DNA from 2 places in the Cryobacterium sp. TMT2-15-1 genome. Region 2 is predicted to be linked to the other one. Evidence: riboswitches for the same ligand, from Rfam matches in the RefSeq annotation. Region 2 holds a riboswitch; the other holds the start of a gene.
The links. A riboswitch is a leader RNA that binds a small molecule or an ion and turns the genes downstream of it on or off. The one in region 2 is predicted to bind thiamine pyrophosphate.
Positions count from the first base shown of each region.

Region 1 (9,583 bases), on a different contig from region 2:
CGCGGTCGGCATTCCGTTCCTCTGGGTGGCCGGCAAGGCGATCTCCCGCGTCGTCCGCGCCCTCAAACGCTAGCAGCGAAGGTGCCCAGCCGCCCGGTCGCCCAGCCACCCCGGCTGAGGATGTCGGGCTGCTGATTGCGCTTCGACGCGGTGGATGAATGTGCGCTCTCACCGCCGCGTCCTTCGAGTCCGAGGATCTGCGGCACATCCGTCCCGAACGAATTCGACGGCGATTGTGCCCTGAACAGTGCGCAGGGGTTGGGGCTCGAAAACGGGTGTTGACCGAAGAATCTCCGTCGAATTGGTGCGGCGCCGGGCACGCCGTTCCGCCTGTGACGGCCAGCATTTACTCCAACTGAGGGAGTCGGGCGGCTGGCTGCGCTCCGGCCCTGTCAGTGCCCGCCGAACCGCTCGTCGCGAGCCGGATCGGTCTCGAACACGTCGGGGACGCCGTCGTTGTCGGCGTCGAGCGCCTCCTTGTCGGCGATGCGCCCGTAGTGCCGGTTGCGGCTGCGCAGCACCACCGTCGCCAGTAGTGCCGCCAGCAGCGACCCGGTCAGGATAGCTACCTTGGCGTGGTCGTCGTGCGGGCTACCCTGCCCGAAAGCCAGCTCGCTGATCAGCAGCGACACCGTGAAGCCGACACCGGCGAGCATGGCGACGCCGATCACATCCACCCAGGCCAGGTCCGGGTCGAGGGCGCCCCGGGTGGTCTTGGTGACCAGCCAGGTGGCGAGCATGATGCCTGCTGGCTTGCCCACCACCAGGGCGACGACGATTCCGATCGCGACCGGGTCGGTGAGGGCTGTGGTCAGGCCCGACACGCCGCCGATCGTGACCCCGGCGGAGAAGAACGCGAACACCGGCACGGCGAAACCGGCCGAGAGCGGGCGCATGCGGTGCTCGAGGTTCTGCGCCAGGCCCGGGCCGGCGTCGGGTCCGCCGCCACGTCGGCTGCGCAGCACGGGCACGGCGAAGCCGAGCAGCACTCCGGCCACCGTGGCGTGGATGCCGGAGCCGTGCACGAGAACCCAGGTGGCGATGCCGAGCGGCAGCAGAACGGCGCCCGCGGCCCACGTGGTGGTGCCGAACAGGTAGGAGTACTTACGCGCCAGAAAGGCGAAGAGGCCCAGCGGCACGATGGCGAGCAGCAACAGAACAGGCTGGAGGTCGCCGGAATAGAAGAAGGCGATGATGGCGATGGCGAGCAGGTCGTCGACCACGGCCAGGGTCAGCAGGAAGATGCGCAGGGCGCTGGGCAGTTTGGAGCCGATCACGGCGAGCACGGCCACGGCGAAGGCGATGTCGGTGGCGGTGGGGATGGCCCAGCCTCGTAACATTTCCGGCCCCGAGCTGAACGCGATTGCGGTGAAGATCACAGCCGGCACGATGACGCCGCCGACGGCCGCGGCGACCGGGACGACCGCGCGGCTGAAGGTGCGCAGATCGCCGGCGACGAACTCACGTTTGAGTTCGAGGCCGGCAATGAAGAAGAAGATCGCCAGGAGTCCGTCGGCGGCCCACGCGCCGAGGCTCAGATTGAGGTGCCACGGCTCGTAGCCGATCTTAAAGTCCCGCACGGAGAAGTAGAAATCGGAGGCCCCGGTGTTGGCCAGGATCAGCGCGAGAACCGTCGCCACCAGCAGGAGAGCGCCGCCCACGGTCTCTTTGCGCAGGATCGTCGAGACGTGCAAATACTCGGGATAGCTGCTGCGGCGAAAGACGTTCAGTCTCGGGGTGGGCGGAAGTGGTGGTGGTTTCGGCATGGACAGGCCTCAGTCAATCGGGATTTTGTGGCACACGAACAAAGCTGTCGACCAGACTTCCCGACTCACCACTTCGAGCGTACCGCGTTCGGGCGCTCATCGCCGCCCGCGTCAGCTACGCCACCAGCGGCCCAGCCGCTGGCGGGAGCCCGGCCCTTCCCGCCAGCTCCGGGGGATATGCCAGGGACCGCGCACGGGTAGCCCGCGTCGCATCCGTCGTCGCCGCAAAATGAAGTGGCGCAGCAACAGCAGCAACAGCCCGGCGAGGATGAGGGGAACGGTGAACGTCATTCGCGCCCGACAGTGATTCGGGGGCGAGGCGAGGACTCCATCCCGCGAGTCTAGGCCGAGGTCTATACTGAATTCGAACACGGGAGTCCGGTCAACCGGGCTGAGAGGAAGCTTCTGAAGCTTCGACCGTCGAACCTGATCTGGATCATGCCAGCGCAGGGAGGCAGATTATCTCGTTCCCGTGCCCTGGAACCATCTACGGAAAGGGCACGACCAGTGCACGCTACAACAACCCTTCTCACCCCCACCACATCCCACCAGCCGCGTAACTTCCGGTGGCGGGTCGTCGACATCGTCATCGCCAGTGTCATCGGCGTGGCCAGCGGGCTCATCTTCGTCGTCTGGAACCAGGCGTACAACCCGCTCAGCGGCCTGCTCACCCCGCTGCTGCCGGGCCTGCAGGCGCTCCTGGGCGGCGGATGGCTGTTCGCCGGCGTGCTCGGCGGCCTCATCATCCGCAAACCCGGCGCCGCGCTCTACACCGAGCTGCTGGCGGCGGTCGTGTCGACTCTGGTCGGCGGCACCGCCTGGGGAGCCACCATCCTGGTCTCCGGCCTGGTGCAGGGTCTCGGCGCGGAGCTGGTCTTCGCGCTGTTCTTCTACGCCAACTACCGCCTCGTCGTGGCCCTGCTCGCCGGCGCGGGTGCCGGCCTTGCCCTCGCCGTCAACGACCTGTTGCTCTGGTACCCCGGATCGGCCGTTCCCTTCATCACCATCTACACCGCCTCCTCGATCGTCTCCGGCATTGTCGTGGCCGGACTGCTGTCCTGGCTGGCCATGCGTGGCCTCGCCCGCACCGGGGCACTGTCGCGGTTCGCCGCCGGGCGATCGAACCGCACCCAGGTCTAGGGGGACGGCGATGACACCGGCAGCAGCGGCATCCGTCTCGGGAGCGTCCGTCGTGGCCCGCGGCTGGGGATGGCGGCATGCCGGGCGGCGGGGCTGGGCCGTCAACGGCCTCGACCTGAGAATCGAGCCGGGCGAGCGCGTGCTGCTGCTCGGCGCCTCCGGGGCCGGCAAATCCACTCTGCTGCACGCCCTCGCCGGGGTTCTCGGCGGCGACGAGGAGGGCGAGCAGCGCGGTCAGCTGCTTGTGAACGGCGCCGAGCCGACCGCAGCGCGCGGCCAGGCCGGGCTGCTGCTGCAGGACCCTGACTCCCAGGTGATCCTGGCGCGGGTGGGCGACGACGTCGCCTTCGGCTGCGAGAACCTGGGGGTGCCCCGCGAAGAGATCTGGCGCCGGGTGAGCGACGCCCTGGACATGGTCGGCCTGAACCTGCCGCTCAGCCATCCGACGTCGTCGCTGTCGGGTGGACAGAAGCAGCGCCTCGCCCTCGCTGGGGTGCTGGCGATGCGGCCGGGGCTGCTGCTGCTCGACGAACCCACAGCGAATCTCGACCCTGGAGGCGTGCTGGATGTGCGCGATTCCGTTGCCCGCGTGCTCGAGAGCTCCGCGGCGACGTTCATCGTGATCGAACATCGGGTCGCCGTCTGGCAGAACCTTGTGAACCGGGTGATCGTGCTCGACGCGGCCGGGGGAGTGCTGGCCGACGGCCATCCCGACGACGTGCTGACCAGGCAGGGGGAACGGCTCGCGGCCGCGGGTGTCTGGGTGCCCGGGCGGGGCAACGGCCTGACTGCATCGCGGCGCGAGACCAGCTCGGCGTCGGCGCCCGGCTCGGTCCCTCTGCTCCGCACGCCCGGCCTCGCGGTCGCGCGCACGCGCGCCGACGTGCTCGCCCGGGACATCGACCTCACGGTGCACGCCGGCACCGCTCTGGCAGTCACCGGACCGAACGGCGCCGGCAAATCGACCCTGATGCTCACCCTCGCCGGCCTGCTGAAACCGGCCGGGGGAGCGGTTCTCGCGAGCCCGGAGCTCGCCGGCGGGGCCGACGAGGAACCGATCCGCTGGAAGTCCCGCCAGCTGCTCACCCGCATCGGCACCGTGTTCCAGAGCCCGGAGCACCAGTTCGTGGCCGCCACCGTGCGGGCCGAACTCGCCGTGGGGCCGCGCGCCCTCAAACGGCCGGAGGCGAACATCAATGCCCGGGTCGACGAGGTGCTGCAGCGCCTGCGCCTGGACCACCTGGCCGAGGCGAACCCGTTCACCCTCTCCGGCGGAGAGAAACGTCGGCTGTCGGTGGGCACCGTGCTGGCCACCCAGCCACGACTGCTCATGCTCGACGAGCCCACCTTCGGCCAGGACCTGCGCACCTGGCGGGAGATCGTGGCCCTGCTCGACGAACTCCTGCGGGAGGGCACCGCGGTGGTCGCCGTCTCGCACGACACCGACTTCGTGGTCGCCCTGGCTGACCGGGAGTACCATCTGGCCGGGCGGGCCGGCCGCAGCGTCACGCCGCGGGCGGCGGTGTCCCGGTGAGCGTGCTGACGCCTGCCCGGGGAACCCAGGCCATCTTCCGGATCAACCCGGTCGCGAAGCTGGCCGCCGCGCTGCTGCTGGCGGGCGTGCTCATCCTCACCATCGACTGGGTCTCCGCAGTCGTCGCCCTCGCCTGCGAGTTCGTGCTCTTCTTCTGGGCCGGGCTGTCCCTGAAGGCCTTCGCGGTGCGCACCCTGCCGGTCTGGATCGCCGCCCCCACCGCCGGCGTCACCACCCTGCTCTACGGGCAGGCGGCCGGGGCGGTCTATTGGTCTTTCGGGCTGGTGAACGTGACCGAGGGATCACTCGAGCTGGCCATCGCCACGACCCTGCGCATCCTCGCCATCGGACTGCCGTCGGTCGTGCTCTTCGTGACCGTCGACCCCACCGACCTGGCCGACGGCCTCGGCCAAGTCGTGAAACTGCCGGCCCGCTTCGTGCTTGGCGGTCTGGCCGGGCTGCGCCTGGTCGGCCTGTTCCTCGAGGACTGGCGCGCCCTCGAACTGGCCCGGCGGGCCCGCGGCATCGCGGACCGCGGCGTCCTGCGCCGGCTGCTCAGCCAGGCCTTCGCCCTGCTGGTGCTGTCGATCCGGCGCGGCAGCAAACTCGCGACGGCGATGGAGGCCCGCGGGTTCGGCGCCTCGGTGCGGCGCACCTGGGCCCGCCCTTCCAGCTTCCGGGGGCGCGAGGTGGCCCTGGTCGGCATCGGTCTGGCCGTGGCCCTGCTCTCGGTGAGCGTCTCCGTGGCGACGGGAAGCTGGAACTTTGTCCTCACCTGATCTGCCCACGGCCGCCCTCGAACCGGCCGCCCCCGATCCGGTCGGTGACCGACGGATGCTGCTGGCCCCCGTGCTCCGCGACCTTGCCGCCGCCGGGGTGGCGCCCGTCGTTCTCATCGACGGGCCGAGCGGCGCCGGCAAGAGCACCCTCGCCGACGCGCTCGTCGTCGCCTGGCCGGGACCGCTCCGGCCCACCCTGGTGCGGCTGGACGACATCTACCCCGGCTGGCAGGGGCTGGACGCCGCCGTCACGCACCTGCGCGAACAGGTGCTCGCCCCGAGAAGACTGGGCCGGCCCGCCGCCTGGCGGCGCTATGACTGGGAGCGGCGCGAGTTGGCAGAATGGCACCCGGTCGACCCGGCCCGCCCGCTGATCGTGGAGGGCTGCGGAACCCTGGCGGCCGCCCACGCGCCACTCAGCGACATCCGGGTCTGGCTGGCCGCCGACGACCGCATCCGCAAGCAGCGGGCCCTCGCCCGGGACGGCGAACTGTTCCGGTCGCACTGGGACCAGTGGGAAGCGGGCTGGGACGCTTACCGAGAGCGGGAGGCGCCCGAGCGGCAGGCGACGATCCGGCTGGCCGGGACCCCGGACATCCGTCGCCCGTAAGTCGGTGCCCGGGACTAGGTTGGAGGTATGGCTGATCAAGGTGCTGAAAATGTCGTTTACACCGCGGAATTCATTGACGGTCCCCTCGCGGGCCAGGTCGACACCCGGGTGCTGATCCAGGGCAAACATGACGTCCGGGTCAGCATGATGGCCGCCGTCGAGGGGGTCGAAACGCTGTTCTGGTACGACGAGGAGGACGTGCGCGATGTGCAGGGCCGCGTGCACGTGCGCTACCGGTTCGACGCGGGCGAGAGCGACCCGTTCCTGCCGACCGGCGAGCGCGAGTAGCCGCTGACCAGAAATCCGTTGACCAGTAGCCGGCGGCCGGTCGCGGCAGTCTTTCGCAGCTAGCGGTCCACGGCGATCAGCGCCGAGATCATCGGCACGGGGTGCAGGAGCCGCCAACCGAGGCCCGGCGCGCTGATCGTGCGGTCGAGCACCAGCGTCGACGTCACCTCGGTGCCCCCGGTCTCCACCGTGACCCGGCCGACGGTCTTGCCCGCCCGGCCGGTCGACACCGTCTCCAGGATCACCTCCGCGTCGCCCGGCGCCTGGGCCAGCCAGCCGTACGTCGTCGTGGCCGTGCGCACGGTTCCGGAGGCCTCGGCCCCCCACGGTGTGCTGAACTCCACGTAGGCGTCACCCTGGGCGAGGGTTGGCAGCTCGCGTACCCCGGCGCGGGCGCTCTCCATCAGGACGGTGACGTCACTGGTCAGGGTGTCGTAATCGGGTTCGCCGAGCAGGGCACCGGCAAAGGTGTAGGTCGAGTCCGGGCCCTGCACCTGACCGGTGAAGAGAAAACAGACGCCCGCCCCGTCCGTGTAGCTGCGGGTGATGCCGGTGACGCCCTCCTCGGCCAGGAACGCCGTGGTGTTGTCCACGCCGCGCTGGCCCACCAGGGCGGAGGCCGGCTGGGAGAGGATGGCACCGATCACCGGGTCGGCGGCGGCCAGGCCGGCCAGCCGGGCAAGGTCGGTGGCCGTTCCGACGCTTCCGTCGTTGAGCCCGGTGGCGTCGGCGACACGAGTGCCGTCGAGGCCCTGCTTGCCCAGCCAGGCGTTGGCGGCGGCGCTGTAGGCGTCGAGGGAGCCGAAGGCCCAACGCGCCAGCGTGTCGGCGTGATTGTTGCTGGAGCCGAGGATCATCGCCTGGAGCAGCTCGGTCTCGGTCCACAGTTCGCCCGGGAAGACCACGACGGTGCGAGCTCCGGAATTGCCGTAGTCGATGTAGTCCTGGTAATCCGCGGCCGTGATCGGGATCTGAGGCCCCGTCTCACCAAGGGTCAGCGGTTTCGCGTCGAGCACGACCAGGGCGGTCACGATCTTCGTCGCCGCGGCCATCGGCAGCGGTTCGGCCGTGCCGGCCACGGCGAGAGGCAGGGTGGTGGCGAGAGCGTCGGCGTCCAGCGCCGTCGTCTCCGGGAAGGCCGGATCGGGTGTGACCGTGGCCAGGCCGATGACGGCGCTGCCGCCGGTGGCCGGCAGCGCGGGCGGGAACGGAACCGACTCGCCGGCCGCCGGCGTGACCAGCGTGGCGGTGGCCTCAGGCAACGGCCCCAGTAGGGTGGCCGGCCCGTAGACGCCGACGGACAGGATGACGAGGGCGCCGACCGTGGCGCCGATGACGCGGGCAGGCCGGGATCTACTCATGACGCAAGGCTAACGGTGGTTGGTCATCCCCAGCCGAGGTCGTGCAGCCTGTCGTCGTCGATGCCGTAGAAATGGGCGATCTCATGCACCAGAGTGATGTGCACCTGGTCGCGCAACTCCTCGAGATCCGCGCAGAGCTCCAGCAACGGCTCCCGGTAGAGCACGATCCGGTCCGGCATCTCACCGAAGCCGTACTGCCCGCGCTCGGTCAGGGCAACCCCGTCATAGAGCCCGAGGGTGTCCATCGTGCCGTCTTCGGGTCGGTCCTCGACCACGAAGATCACGTTGTCCAGGCCGTCGACCATGTCGTCGGGCAGGAGGTCGAGCTCGTCGACGACGAGACGCTCGAACTCCTCGTGAGTCAGCTGCGGCATCCGTTCAGCCTCTCACATTCGTTCAGCCTCTCAGGGAGCCGGTCAGCCGTTGATCGTGATGGTGCTCAGGCCGCCGTCGGTGACGCCCCAGGTCTTGAGGATCTCGCCGTAGGAGCCGTCGTCGACCATGGACTGCAGGGCAGCCTGCACGGCCGCTGCCATCCCGGAGTTCTTCGCCACGGCCATGCCGTAAGGTGACTCGTCGAAGGAGGTGCCGGCCTTCTGCAGCTTGCCCGCGGTCTGCTGGATCGCGTAGAGGGTGACCGGGGAGTCTGCGCTGAAGGCATCGGCCTGGCCGAGCACAGTGGCGTTCGTGGCTAGGTCCTGGGTGTCGAACTTGAGCTTGTCGATCGGGGGCTTTCCGGCGGCGACGCAGGCGGCGCTCTTGGCCGGGATTTCGTCGGTGTCCTCGTAGGTGGTGGACTGCACGGCGATCTTCAGGCCGCAGGCGTCGTCGGGGTCGACGGTGGTGCCGGTGGCGGAGGCCCACTGGATGCCGGCCGTGTAGTAGTTGACGAAGTCGACCTGCTCCTGGCGCTTCAGGTTGACGGTGAAGGACGAGTTTCCCAGGTCCATCTCGCCGCCGATGATGCTCGGGATGATGGTGTCGAAATTCGCGACCTTGTAGTCGGCGGTCAGACCCAACTTCGCGGCAACCGCGGCGCCGAGTTCGACTCCCCAGCCGATCGGGTTGCCGGAATCGTCCTTGAACTCGTTGGGGGAGTAATTCGGGCTCGTTCCGATCACGAGCGTGTCGGAGGCGCGGACCTTCTCCGGGAGCAGCGCCGAGGCGGCGGCATCTTCGGTCACGGTCTTGGCGGGCGCGGTGGCGTCGGCTCCGGGAACCGGCACAGTGTTGTCGACGCAGCCGGTGAGCAGGAGGGCGGCCACCGCAGCGACGGCGGGGAGGGCGAAACGAGCACGCATGGAGAGATCCCTTTCAGCTGTCCCGGACGCCGTTGGACCGCGGGGAGGCCGAGGCGAGGACACCATTTCGGTGCGGCGTTTCGATGCCGGAAATGCGAACGCGCGGCCGAATCCGAGGGCCCGGTCGCGCGTTCGATGAACTGTTTCTGCGTGTTTCAATTGGGGTGAGTAACGGGGCTTGAACCCGCGGCCTTCCGGACCACAACCGGATGCTCTACCAGCTGAGCTATACCCACCATGCGCTGCTTTCTCACAGAGAAGGCAACTTGACAAGTGTATTACATGTTCGCAGCGAAAATGTTCACGGCTGCGGCCGCGCTGTTCTTCGCCTGTTGGCTGGACGGCCCGGGGTCGGCCACGAACACGGTTTGGCGGTAGTACGCCAGTTCGCGGATGGATTCGAGGATGTCAGCCAGGGCGCGGTGTCCGCCGTCTTTCGCGGGGGCGTTGAAGTAAACCCGCGGGTACCAGCGGCGTGCGAGTTCCTTGATCGAGGACACGTCGACGTTGCGGTAGTGCAGCTGGGCGTCGAGGCGAGGCATAAATTTCATCAGGAAGGCCCGGTCGGTGCCGATGGAATTTCCCGCCAGCGGAGCCCTCTGCTCGGCCGGGATGAACTGCAGTACGTATTCCAGCACCAGGGTCTCGGCCTCGGCGGCGCTGATTCCGTTCGGGATCTCGTTGATCAGCCCGCTGGTCTCGTGCATGTTGCGCACGAAGTCGTTCATGTTCTCCAGCGACGCCTGATTCGGCTTGATGATGAGGTCGAGTCCCGGGTCGATGATGTTCAGGTCGTAATCGGTG
Region 1 covers NZ_SOGD01000026.1:22,135-31,717, reverse strand. Annotated here, with positions in the region: gene E3O62_RS05990 (hypothetical protein) at 1-73, shown strand, start outside; gene nhaA (Na+/H+ antiporter NhaA) at 393-1,766, opposite strand; TPP riboswitch at 2,127-2,236, shown strand; gene E3O62_RS05980 (ECF transporter S component) at 2,274-2,906, shown strand; gene E3O62_RS05975 (ABC transporter ATP-binding protein) at 2,917-4,440, shown strand; gene E3O62_RS05970 (energy-coupling factor transporter transmembrane protein EcfT) at 4,437-5,219, shown strand; gene E3O62_RS05965 (ATP-binding protein) at 5,206-5,829, shown strand; gene E3O62_RS05960 (hypothetical protein) at 5,857-6,117, shown strand; gene E3O62_RS05955 (D-alanyl-D-alanine carboxypeptidase family protein) at 6,177-7,478, opposite strand; gene E3O62_RS05950 (metallopeptidase family protein) at 7,502-7,852, opposite strand; gene E3O62_RS05945 (ABC transporter substrate-binding protein) at 7,895-8,779, opposite strand; tRNA gene E3O62_RS05940 (tRNA-His) at 8,940-9,015, opposite strand; gene orn (oligoribonuclease) at 9,058-9,583, opposite strand, start outside.
Region 1: it holds a riboswitch for thiamine pyrophosphate, as region 2 does, so the genes downstream of both, E3O62_RS05980 (ECF transporter S component) here and E3O62_RS00405 (ABC transporter substrate-binding protein) in region 2, are expected to answer to the same signal.

Region 2 (9,583 bases):
TTTGATCGGTACTCACTGACCATCCCACGGTGGCTCTTCACGTTGACGAAGCAACACTCAAGAGCGGGAAACCACACCACTCACAGGGACGTAACCAATTTTGCCCCGCCGCGGGCGGAGCTGATAGGAACTTCCGCAGCGGGGAGACGGCGATGATCGGTGCGGCCAGCGCAGTCTCCACTCTATGAAGGGACGGCCGTTTTGCAGTGTTCTAGACTGTGCACGGGCCGAATGTGCCCTGCTGAGGGTCGATGGTTTCCTGCTGCGGTTCGCAAACTCTTCCCGGCACACCCAGTTAATAAATCTGAGCGAGGACGTTGAATGAGGCGTTTCACGGCGGATGATGTTTGCCTGCTGCTGGCGCGGTTGCGGGAAAGAACACCTCTGGTGCAGTGCCTGACCAACGCGGTGGTGACGAACTTCACCGCTAACGCGTTGCTGGCGATCGGGGCTGCGCCGGCGATGACCGATATCCCCATCGAGGCCGACCAGTTCGCCCGTATTGCTTCGGCCACGCTGGTGAATTTGGGCACTCCGCATGCGGAGCAACGTGTAGGCATGCAGGAAGCGGCCCGGGCGGCGCACGAGATCGGCACGCCGTGGGTGCTCGACCCGGTGGCCGTCGGCGTCCTTTCGGTGCGCACCCGGCTGGCCGCCGATCTGCTGGCATATGCGCCCACTGCAATCCGCGGCAACGCCTCCGAAGTGATTGCCCTGGCCGGCCTAGGCCACGGTGGCCGGGGGGTGGACTCGGTCGATACCGCGGAGCAGGCGTTGGATGCCGCTGTCCGACTTGCCGACCGGTACGGCTGCATCGTCGCGATTTCTGGGGCCACCGATTTGATCACCAACGGAACCGATGTCATCCGCCTGAGCAACGGCCATCCCTACCTCACCCAAGTCACCGGTGGAGGGTGCGCGCTTGGCGCCGTAACCGCGGCTTTCCTCGCGGTCGGCGACGATCGTCTTGTTGCAACTGCCGCCGCGACGGCCGTGTATACGATCGCGGCCGAACGGGCGGCGGTGGGCGCTGGCGGTCCGGGCAGTTTTGCCGTCGCGTTCCTTGACGCATTGGCGAGCGTTGACGGGTCCGCGATCCGGGCGTCGATAGCGATTTCATGACTGAGTTCAGTAGGGAGACCTTCACGCCAGGCGTGTATCTGGTCACCGACACGGCGATATGTGCCAGTCGCGGGGTGGTCGAGACGGTGCGGGCGGCGGTAGCCGGCGGCATCCAAACGGTGCAGATACGGGAGAAAGATGCGTCCGCTGCCGACTTCTATCAGCTCGTGTTGCGCATATCCGAGGCTGTCGGTGGCCGGGCCGCTATTCTCATCAACGACCGGATCGACGTGTTTCTGGCTGCCCGCGCTGCGGGTGCCCGCGTGCATGGTGTCCACGTCGGCCAAAGCGACCTTCCGGTTACGGCAGTGAGGATGATCGTCGGCGACGACGCGATCATCGGGTTGACCGCCAATACTGTCGATCACGTCCGCCAGGTGGCTCTCCTGCCGGATAGAACGGTCGACTACCTGGGTGTTGGTGTGATCCGGGCGACGGCCACGAAGGTGAACCATCCGGCGCCGATCGGCGTGGACGGTTTCGCCGGGGTCGCCGCCGTGGCAGGCCTGCCTTGCGTGGCCATTGGCGGAGTCATGCTGGACGACGTGGTCGAGCTGCGCCGGGCGCGGGCGGCAGGTGTTGCCGTGGTGTCCGCGATCTGTGCCGCGGCAGACCCGAAACGGGTGGCCGAGGAATTTGTGGAGGAGTGGAACCGATGATCCGTACCGTCTTGGCGCACACAGTACCCCGAGTTCTTAGCATCGCTGGTACTGATCCAACCGGTGGGGCCGGCATTCAGGCGGACTTGAAGAGCATCGCCGCGCAGGGCGGCTACGGGATGGCCGTCGTTACCGCACTGGTTGCCCAGAACACCCACGGGGTGAGGTCGGTGCATATTCCGCCGGTGGCCTTCCTTCGCGAGCAGCTCGATGCCGTCAGCGACGACGTCACTATCGATGCGGTCAAGATAGGGATGCTCGGCAATGCCGAGATCGTTCAGGCCGTCGATGATTGGTTGGAGAAGGTGAAACCGCCGGTGGTGGTGTTTGACCCGGTGATGGTTGCCACCAGCGGCGACCGGCTGCTCGAGCCGGCTGCAGAAAGCGCCATGATCCGGCTGCTCAGCCGGGTCGACTTGGTCACACCGAACCTGGCGGAATTAGGGGTGCTGTTGGGAGAGCCGACCGCTTCGACCTGGCCGCACGCACTCGAGCAGGGCACGCGACTCTCAGCGGCGCATAACGTCATTGTGCTGGTCAAGGGCGGCCATCTGGAGGGTGCCGTGTGCCCGGACGCGCTGGTGGATGCCACCGGACAGCTTCCCGCCGGCCGGCAGATGATTGAGGTTGCAGCCGATCGGGTGGACACCACCAATACCCACGGAACCGGATGTTCAATGTCGTCGGCGATGGCGACATTGCAGGCCCGGCTCGGGGATTGGAGCGCCGCATTATCGATGACCAAGTCCTGGTTGCAGGAGAGTCTGGAACACGCCGACGAACTCGAGGTCGGTACCGGGCGTGGTCCTATCCACCACTTTCATCGGTTGTGGGCAGGCGGGCCGACCCAAGACTGACCCGCACTGTTTCGGGGCCGGCCAGCGCGCCGATTAGCACGAGCACTCCAGCCAGTGCGAGCAGCGCCGCGACGGCACCGTGGTCGCCGAGCACATTCTGCAGGGCCGGCAGATAGTACGGGTAGAGGGCTGGAATGACGATGGAAAGGCTGTAACCGACCCCGTAGCCGCTGGAGCGCACGGCAGTCGGGAAGCGTTCGGCTAGGTAGGCGCCGACCGGGCCGTAGCCGGAAACCGTGACGATCTGCAGTGCCACGACCAGCAGCACCAGAACCGTGGTGCCGGCGGCAGCGAAGATCGCCAGGAAGATTACCGGCCCTAGTACCGCTGCGATCAGGCCGAAGCCGATGAAGAAAGCGCGTCGGCCGGTGAACGTCGACAGGTGCCCGCAACCTGCCATGGTGACGGCGCTTGCGGCGGTGCCGCACATCATCGCGAACGATATGGTTTGTGCGCCCAGGTCAGCATCGACGCCAAGTTGCCCAGTCAGCACCGGGATGGCCATGTAAGTCAGCAACCACATGCCGCTCATCAGAATGAATACCTGCCACAGCGCTCGGCGGTGTTCGCCGATGAGAATTTCCTTCAGCGGGTTCGTGCGGTGTGGCGGGTGGGTCCACGTCGGGGAATCCTGAACCCGGGCACGATAATAGGCGAGCATTCCAAAAGCGAGCACGGCGCCGAGCAGGAATGGGATGCGCCAGCCCCATACGTTGTAGCTGGCGGCGTCGAGCGTGCCGTGGAGTACGAACACCAGGCCGGCGATGGTGGCGTTGGCCCAGGGCGACATCCACATGATCAGCCCGCTGACAAGCCCTCGCCGTTCAGGCTCGGACCATTCCATCGCCAACGGAACAGCCGAGGTATATTCACCGCCGAGAAAAATTCCGCCGAGAAAACGCAGCGCCAGGATCAACAAGAGCGATCCGCCACCGAACACGGCGTGGCTGGGAACCAGTGCGATCAGCAGTGCCGTCAGCGCCACACCGGTGAGTGCGACCTTGGTCGTCGCCGTGCGGCCGATGCGGTCGGAGATCGGACCGAAGATCGCTGCTCCTATCGGCCGCCCGATCAGCGTCGCGACAAAGACCAGCCCGGCGTTGCTGACCAGGTTTTCCGACCCGAAGAGATGCGCCGCTGCCGGCGTCAGGGCGATGACGGGCAGGAAGATGTCGAATTGGTCCACATAGTTGCCGAGGATCCCGCCCCGTATGGCGCGGCGCATGCCTGGCGGTGCGGACGGCGGCAGTCGAGCGGGGGCAGAGGCGGTGCTGGGGTGGGCGTAACGCATCAACTTCACTTCCTTTGCCGGCATTACCCGGTAGGTTCAACGGTCGAAGCTGCCTCAGCTTCCTCTCAGCCCCTGCAAAAGGGCTCCCGTGTAGACGAAAAATAACATAGCACCCTGTGTCAGGGGCTGCGTTTAGCCATGTTTGCGTTCGGCCATGTTCTGGCCCTTTTTTCAGGTTGTAATTGTCTGCAAGCGCGCGCCGAGAGTGGGATCCGGCGGCGACCTCGGCGGTGAACTTGGCGGAGTCGTAATGGTGATGTTCGATGACTTGGTACGCACGCATTGAGTGTGAACCAGCACGTTGTTCGTCCAGGCTTGGCTGCTTCTTGGTTACACTCGACTTGAACACGGGAGTCCGGTGAGCCGGGCTGAGAGGAAGATTATCAATCTTCGACCGTCGAACCTGATCTGGATCATGCCAGCGCAGGGAGGCAATTTTCTCACATCCCGTGCCCTGATATTCCTGCAATCAAGGAGGGCACGACAGTGCAACTATCCCTACTCAAAAGTACGCCCTCGCCGTGGATAACGGTAGGTGCGCTCGTTCTTGCCGCAGCGACAGTTCTAAGTGGCTGCGCCTCAGGCTCGGCGACTGGCACCGCTTCGTCAACCGCGTTGACTCCGGTGGCCTTCGCCTTGGACTGGACACCGAATACCAATCACACCGGACTGTATGTCGCTCTTGAGAAGGGCTACTTCACGCAGGCGGGGCTTGAGGTGAAGGTGCTCCCATACAACCAGTCATCCACCGACGCACTCATCAACGCCGGCTCAGCTGACTTCGGTATCAGCTTCCAGGACACGGCCACCTTCGCGGCGGCATCGGGTGTGCGCAACATCTCGGTGATGTCGGTGCTGCAGCACGACGCGACGGCGATCGGGGTCCTGGCCAGCCGCGACGACATTCGCAGCCCGAAGGACCTCGACGGCAAGACCCTCGGCCTGGCAGACCCCAGCGCAACCTTCCCCGCCGAGGCGGCGGATGTCATCAAGAACGACGGCGGAACGGGCGAGTTCAGGAAAATCACGCTGGGCACCTCCGCCTATGAGGCCCTCTATGCCGGCAAAGTTGATTTCACCTCGGCATTCACGACCTGGGAGGGCATCGATGCCGCTCTTCGTGGCACCCCGATGAAGTTCTTCGCTCTGCACGACTATGGCCTACCGGACCAGTACTCGGTGATCGTCGAGGCAAACCGGGCTTGGACTGCCAAACACCCTGCCGCCACTGCTCAGTTCGTCCAGGCCCTGCAGAAGGGGTACCAGTACGCCGCCGATCGTCCGGATGCCGCGGCGAAGATTTTGATCGACGCCAACCCCGGCGTCTTCGAAAACACGGAACTCGTTTACCAAAGCCAGAAAAAACTGAGTGCTTCCTACCTCAAAGATGCCAACGGTAAAGTTGGCACCCAAACGGCAGAGACCTGGCAGCAGCTGGCCGATTTCCTCTACCGTGCCGGCCTCTTGGCCGACGAAGACGGCAAACCACTCACCACGGCGCTGGACACATCAACACTGTTCACCGAGCACTACCTCAGTGAAAAGTAGCATCACCGTGAAGCGGGCTACAGCGCCCCGCACGACGGCATTCTCGGCGCTAGCGCCTCCCGCCGCGATCCTCGTCGCCTTCGTGATCACCTGGCAGGTGGCGGTGATGGCAGGCGGAGTGCAGCCTGCGATCCTGCCCTCCCCGCAGCGCATTCTTCAGCAGGGCTGGGAGGCCCGCACCACGATCTGGGACAATACGCTCCCCACCCTGCAGGAGACGTTTCTCGGCTTCGCCGTCTCTCTGACCGTCGCTTGGACGCTGGCGATCCTGATCGATTTTTCGCCATGGCTGCGGCGAGCACTGGTGCCACTGCTGGTGGCATCCCAAGCCATACCTATCATTGCGATCGCGCCGCTGATAGTCATCTGGTTCGGATTCGGTATGCTGCCCAAAATCATCGTCATCGCCCTGGTGACATTCTTTCCAGTCACGGTCGGTCTGATTGACGGCTTCAACCGCACCGATCGAGAAGCGATCAATCTGCTGCGCAGCATGGGGGCCAACCGGTGGAAGCAGTTCGTGTATGTGCGTCTTCCGTCGGCGCTTCCCTCGTTCTTCACCGCCCTTCGAATCGGAATCGCCTACGCCGTCACCGGTGCCATTTTTGCCGAGTACGTCGGCGCCGAGCGGGGCCTGGGCATTTATATGGCGATGATGAAGAGCTCGTTTCGCACCGATCTTGTGTTGGCTGCCGTTGCGGTGACCGCGCTCGTGAGCGTGTGCCTGTTCCTGTTGACCTACGTCGCCGAACGGGCAATCATCCCTTGGCATTCGAAGGAACGCAGGAGCTGGCATGGCTGAGGCGACTCCCCCGAAGATCGAACTGCGCGGAATAGGTAAGTCTTTTCCGCTCGGCCGCGGGCAGGTGAGGTCGGTTCTCGACGACATCGCCTTCTCGGCGCAGCCCGGCGAATTCGTTGCCATGATCGGTCCTAGCGGATGCGGGAAGAGCACCATGTTCAACATCATGGCCGGCCTGGAGACGGCCAATTCCGGCGAGGTCTTGGTCGACGGGGATGTCGTCACCGGTCAACACAAACACTTCGCATACATGCCGCAGAAGGATTTGTTGTTCCCGTGGCGCAGCATTCTGGAGAACACTTCCCTCGGCCTCGAGGTTGCGGGGGAAACCAAGAAGACTGCCCGAGCACGGGCGGGCAGTCTTTTCGCGGCCTTCGGCCTGTCCGGTTTTGAAGATGCACATCCTTACGAACTCTCCGGGGGCATGCGCCAGCGCGCGGCCTTGCTGCGCACCGTGGTGCAGGGCAGAGATGTCCTGTTGCTGGACGAGCCGTTCGGGGCCCTGGACTCTCTCACCCGCACCGACATGCAGTCCTGGTTGCAGGGGGTGTGGTCTCAGAACGCCTGGACTGCGGTGCTGATCACCCACGACATCCGTGAGGCGATTTACCTCGCCGACCGAGTGGTCGTTCTCAGCGCGCGGCCGGCATCTGTGCGGCTGAACCTGACCATCGACCTGCCCCGGCCGCGCGAGGTGTCGATGACCACCTCGGCAGAGTTCGCCGGATACGAACGCACGCTCCTGGCGACCCTGCACGAGGAAACTCTCCCGCCCAGAGGACCCTAAACCGCAGCGCCAATCGTGGGGCGTTCCAGCCCCAGGTGCCCACGCAAGGTATCCGCGGTGTAGCAGGTGCGGAACAGACCGCGCCGCTGCAACACAGGGATCACCCGGTCCACGAACTCATCCAATGATTCCGGCAGCAGCGGCGGCATCACATTGAAGCCGTCCGCGGCACTGTCCTTTGTGAGTTGCTTTAGTCGGTACTCACTGACCATCCCACGGTGGCTCTTCACGTTGACGAAGCAACACTCAGAAGCCGGAAACCACACCACGCACAGGGACGTAACCCCACTTGGATTTCATGAAAACCATTCCTGGGTTTCTGAAACACCCAAGAAGGGCCGCGCGGCCTATGCGCGGCGGAAGGCAATCATGGAGCCCGTGTTCGGTCAGATCCACACCCGACAAGGAAAATTCGTTCTGCTACGCGGGTTGGAGCAAGCAGGCCACGAGCGGGACCTGATCGCTGCCTGCCACAACCTGATGAAGCTGCACACCGTGCACACCAAGGCTCTTCTCGCCACGCAAGCCGCACTGACAGCCCGCCCGGCAACCTAAGGACCAGGGCAGAACCGCCCTGCCGGGCGCCAGCGGCCTCGACCTACTGCCGCCAACGCGGCACTGGCCCTATTTTCAGTCGGCACGAGAACAAGGCAGACCCCGAAGTCCACGACGACCGCCACAGCAACGCCCCGCCCGCTGCGGCAAAATCGGCCCGAATCTCGTCGCATCAACTGCGAATAGGCGTTACTGACACACGCTCCAAGTCGCTGCTGCCTTCTTTTTGTCAGCTATCTCCTGCATGTCAGGTGCAGTAGATGGCCAGTTTTCGCAATGCGCCTTGGAGGAGTCATCAATGACCGATGCCTCACGACTGCTGGCGCTGCGGCACGAACGATCCCCGGCGCGCAAGTGAACGAAGGGGTGGTCAAGGTGTCAAATATTCAGCAATCGCCCATCACGGCCGAGTGGACAGCAGTCGACCGTGTGGATGGCCTGTCCGAGATTCGCTCAGGTGTCCGATCGGGCCCGAACACGCAGGCGAACGCCAGCCCCTTCGAGATTGCTGGCGAAGTGGAACGATGTTCCCGAAGCTCAGTCCAAACTTCAGTGAGACAAATCCGGCTTTATTTGAGAACTCACACCGGGAAAGCTGACAAGTGAGCGGATGACGGGAATCGAACCCGCGCTATCAGCTTGGGAAGCTGAAGTTCTACCATTGAACTACATCCGCACGTCCGTCGCGCAGGCAAGCCCGCACCGGAACCGTGCCAGCATATCAAGTCCGCGCCGTTAGGCTGGACCCGTGCTGCTCTCGGATCGCGATATCAAGGCTGAAGTCAACGCGGAACGAATCCGTCTGGAGCCGTACCAGGCCGACATGATCCAGCCGTCGAGCATCGACGTGCGACTCGACGGATTCTTCCGCCTCTTCGACAACCACAAGTACCCCTATATCGATCCGGCCGAAGACCAGCCCGATCTGACCCGGTTGATCGAGACCGCGGCGGGCGAACCGTTCATCCTGCACCCCGGTGAGTTCGTGCTCGGGTCCACGTACGAGAAGGTCAGCCTGCCCGACGACGTCGCCGCGCGGCTGGAGGGCAAGAGCTCGCTCGGCCGGCTCGGCCTGCTCACCCACTCGACCGCCGGCTTCATCGATCCCGGTTTCACCGGCCACGTGACGCTCGAGTTGAGCAACGTCGCCACACTGCCGATCAAGTTGTGGCCCGGCATGAAGATCGGTCAGCTCTGCTTCTTTCGGCTGAGTTCGCCCGCCGAACGTCCCTACGGCTCAAGCGCATACAGCTCCCGCTACCAGGGTCAGCGCGGGCCGACCGCGTCGCGGTCGTTCCAGAACTTCCACTGCACGGATGTGCGGGAGGCCTCGACGGGATCGACCACCGTAGCCGAGTAGCCCGGTTCACCCGCATGCAACACGCGCCCGGTAAAATCGGCCCATGACCACATCCGTGCCCAGCTTTGCCGAGGCGCTCGTCGCGCCGGGACCGACACCCGACTACCCGGGGCGGATGCGCCGCTTCGGCCAGCTGGTCGGCGCCTGGGCCGCCACCGGGTCCCGCCTCGACGAGACGACCGGCGAATGGACCGGGCGCGAATTCACCTGGATCGTCGACTTCGTGCTCGACGGGCGTGCGGTGCAAGACGTCGAGATCGTCGTGAGCGACTCGCACCCGACCGGCTTCGCGACCGTCGCCACGGCCGTCCGAGTCTATGATTCCTACGCCGGCGTGTGGCGGGTCAGCTATTTCGCCCCGGCATCCGGCGAGTACTGTCACCTCGTGGCGACCCCCCACCGCAACGGCCTGCGCCAGGACGGCACGGGCACCGACGGCCGCCCGATCCGCTGGAACTTCGTCTCAATCACACCTGACGCCTACGCCTGGGAGGGCTGGGTCTCCAACGACGAGGGTTCCACCTGGGTGCTGGTCGAGCACAACGAGGCCACCCGCATCCGTTAGCCGATCTGGTTCTGGCGGGCCTTCACCGGCAGCAGGA
Region 2 covers NZ_SOGD01000004.1:7,040-16,622, reverse strand. Annotated here, with positions in the region: gene thiM (hydroxyethylthiazole kinase) at 322-1,122, shown strand; gene thiE (thiamine phosphate synthase) at 1,119-1,781, shown strand; gene thiD (bifunctional hydroxymethylpyrimidine kinase/phosphomethylpyrimidine kinase) at 1,778-2,638, shown strand; gene E3O62_RS00410 (MFS transporter) at 2,589-3,863, opposite strand; TPP riboswitch at 3,922-4,029, opposite strand; TPP riboswitch at 4,267-4,376, shown strand; gene E3O62_RS00405 (ABC transporter substrate-binding protein) at 4,416-5,477, shown strand; gene E3O62_RS00400 (ABC transporter permease) at 5,467-6,279, shown strand; gene E3O62_RS00395 (ABC transporter ATP-binding protein) at 6,272-7,066, shown strand; partial or broken gene E3O62_RS00390 (LLM class flavin-dependent oxidoreductase) at 7,063-7,236, opposite strand; gene E3O62_RS17285 (transposase) at 7,247-7,621, shown strand; tRNA gene E3O62_RS00380 (tRNA-Gly) at 8,227-8,297, opposite strand; gene dcd (dCTP deaminase) at 8,370-8,981, shown strand; gene E3O62_RS00370 (hypothetical protein) at 9,025-9,546, shown strand; gene E3O62_RS00365 (MFS transporter) at 9,543-9,583, opposite strand, start outside.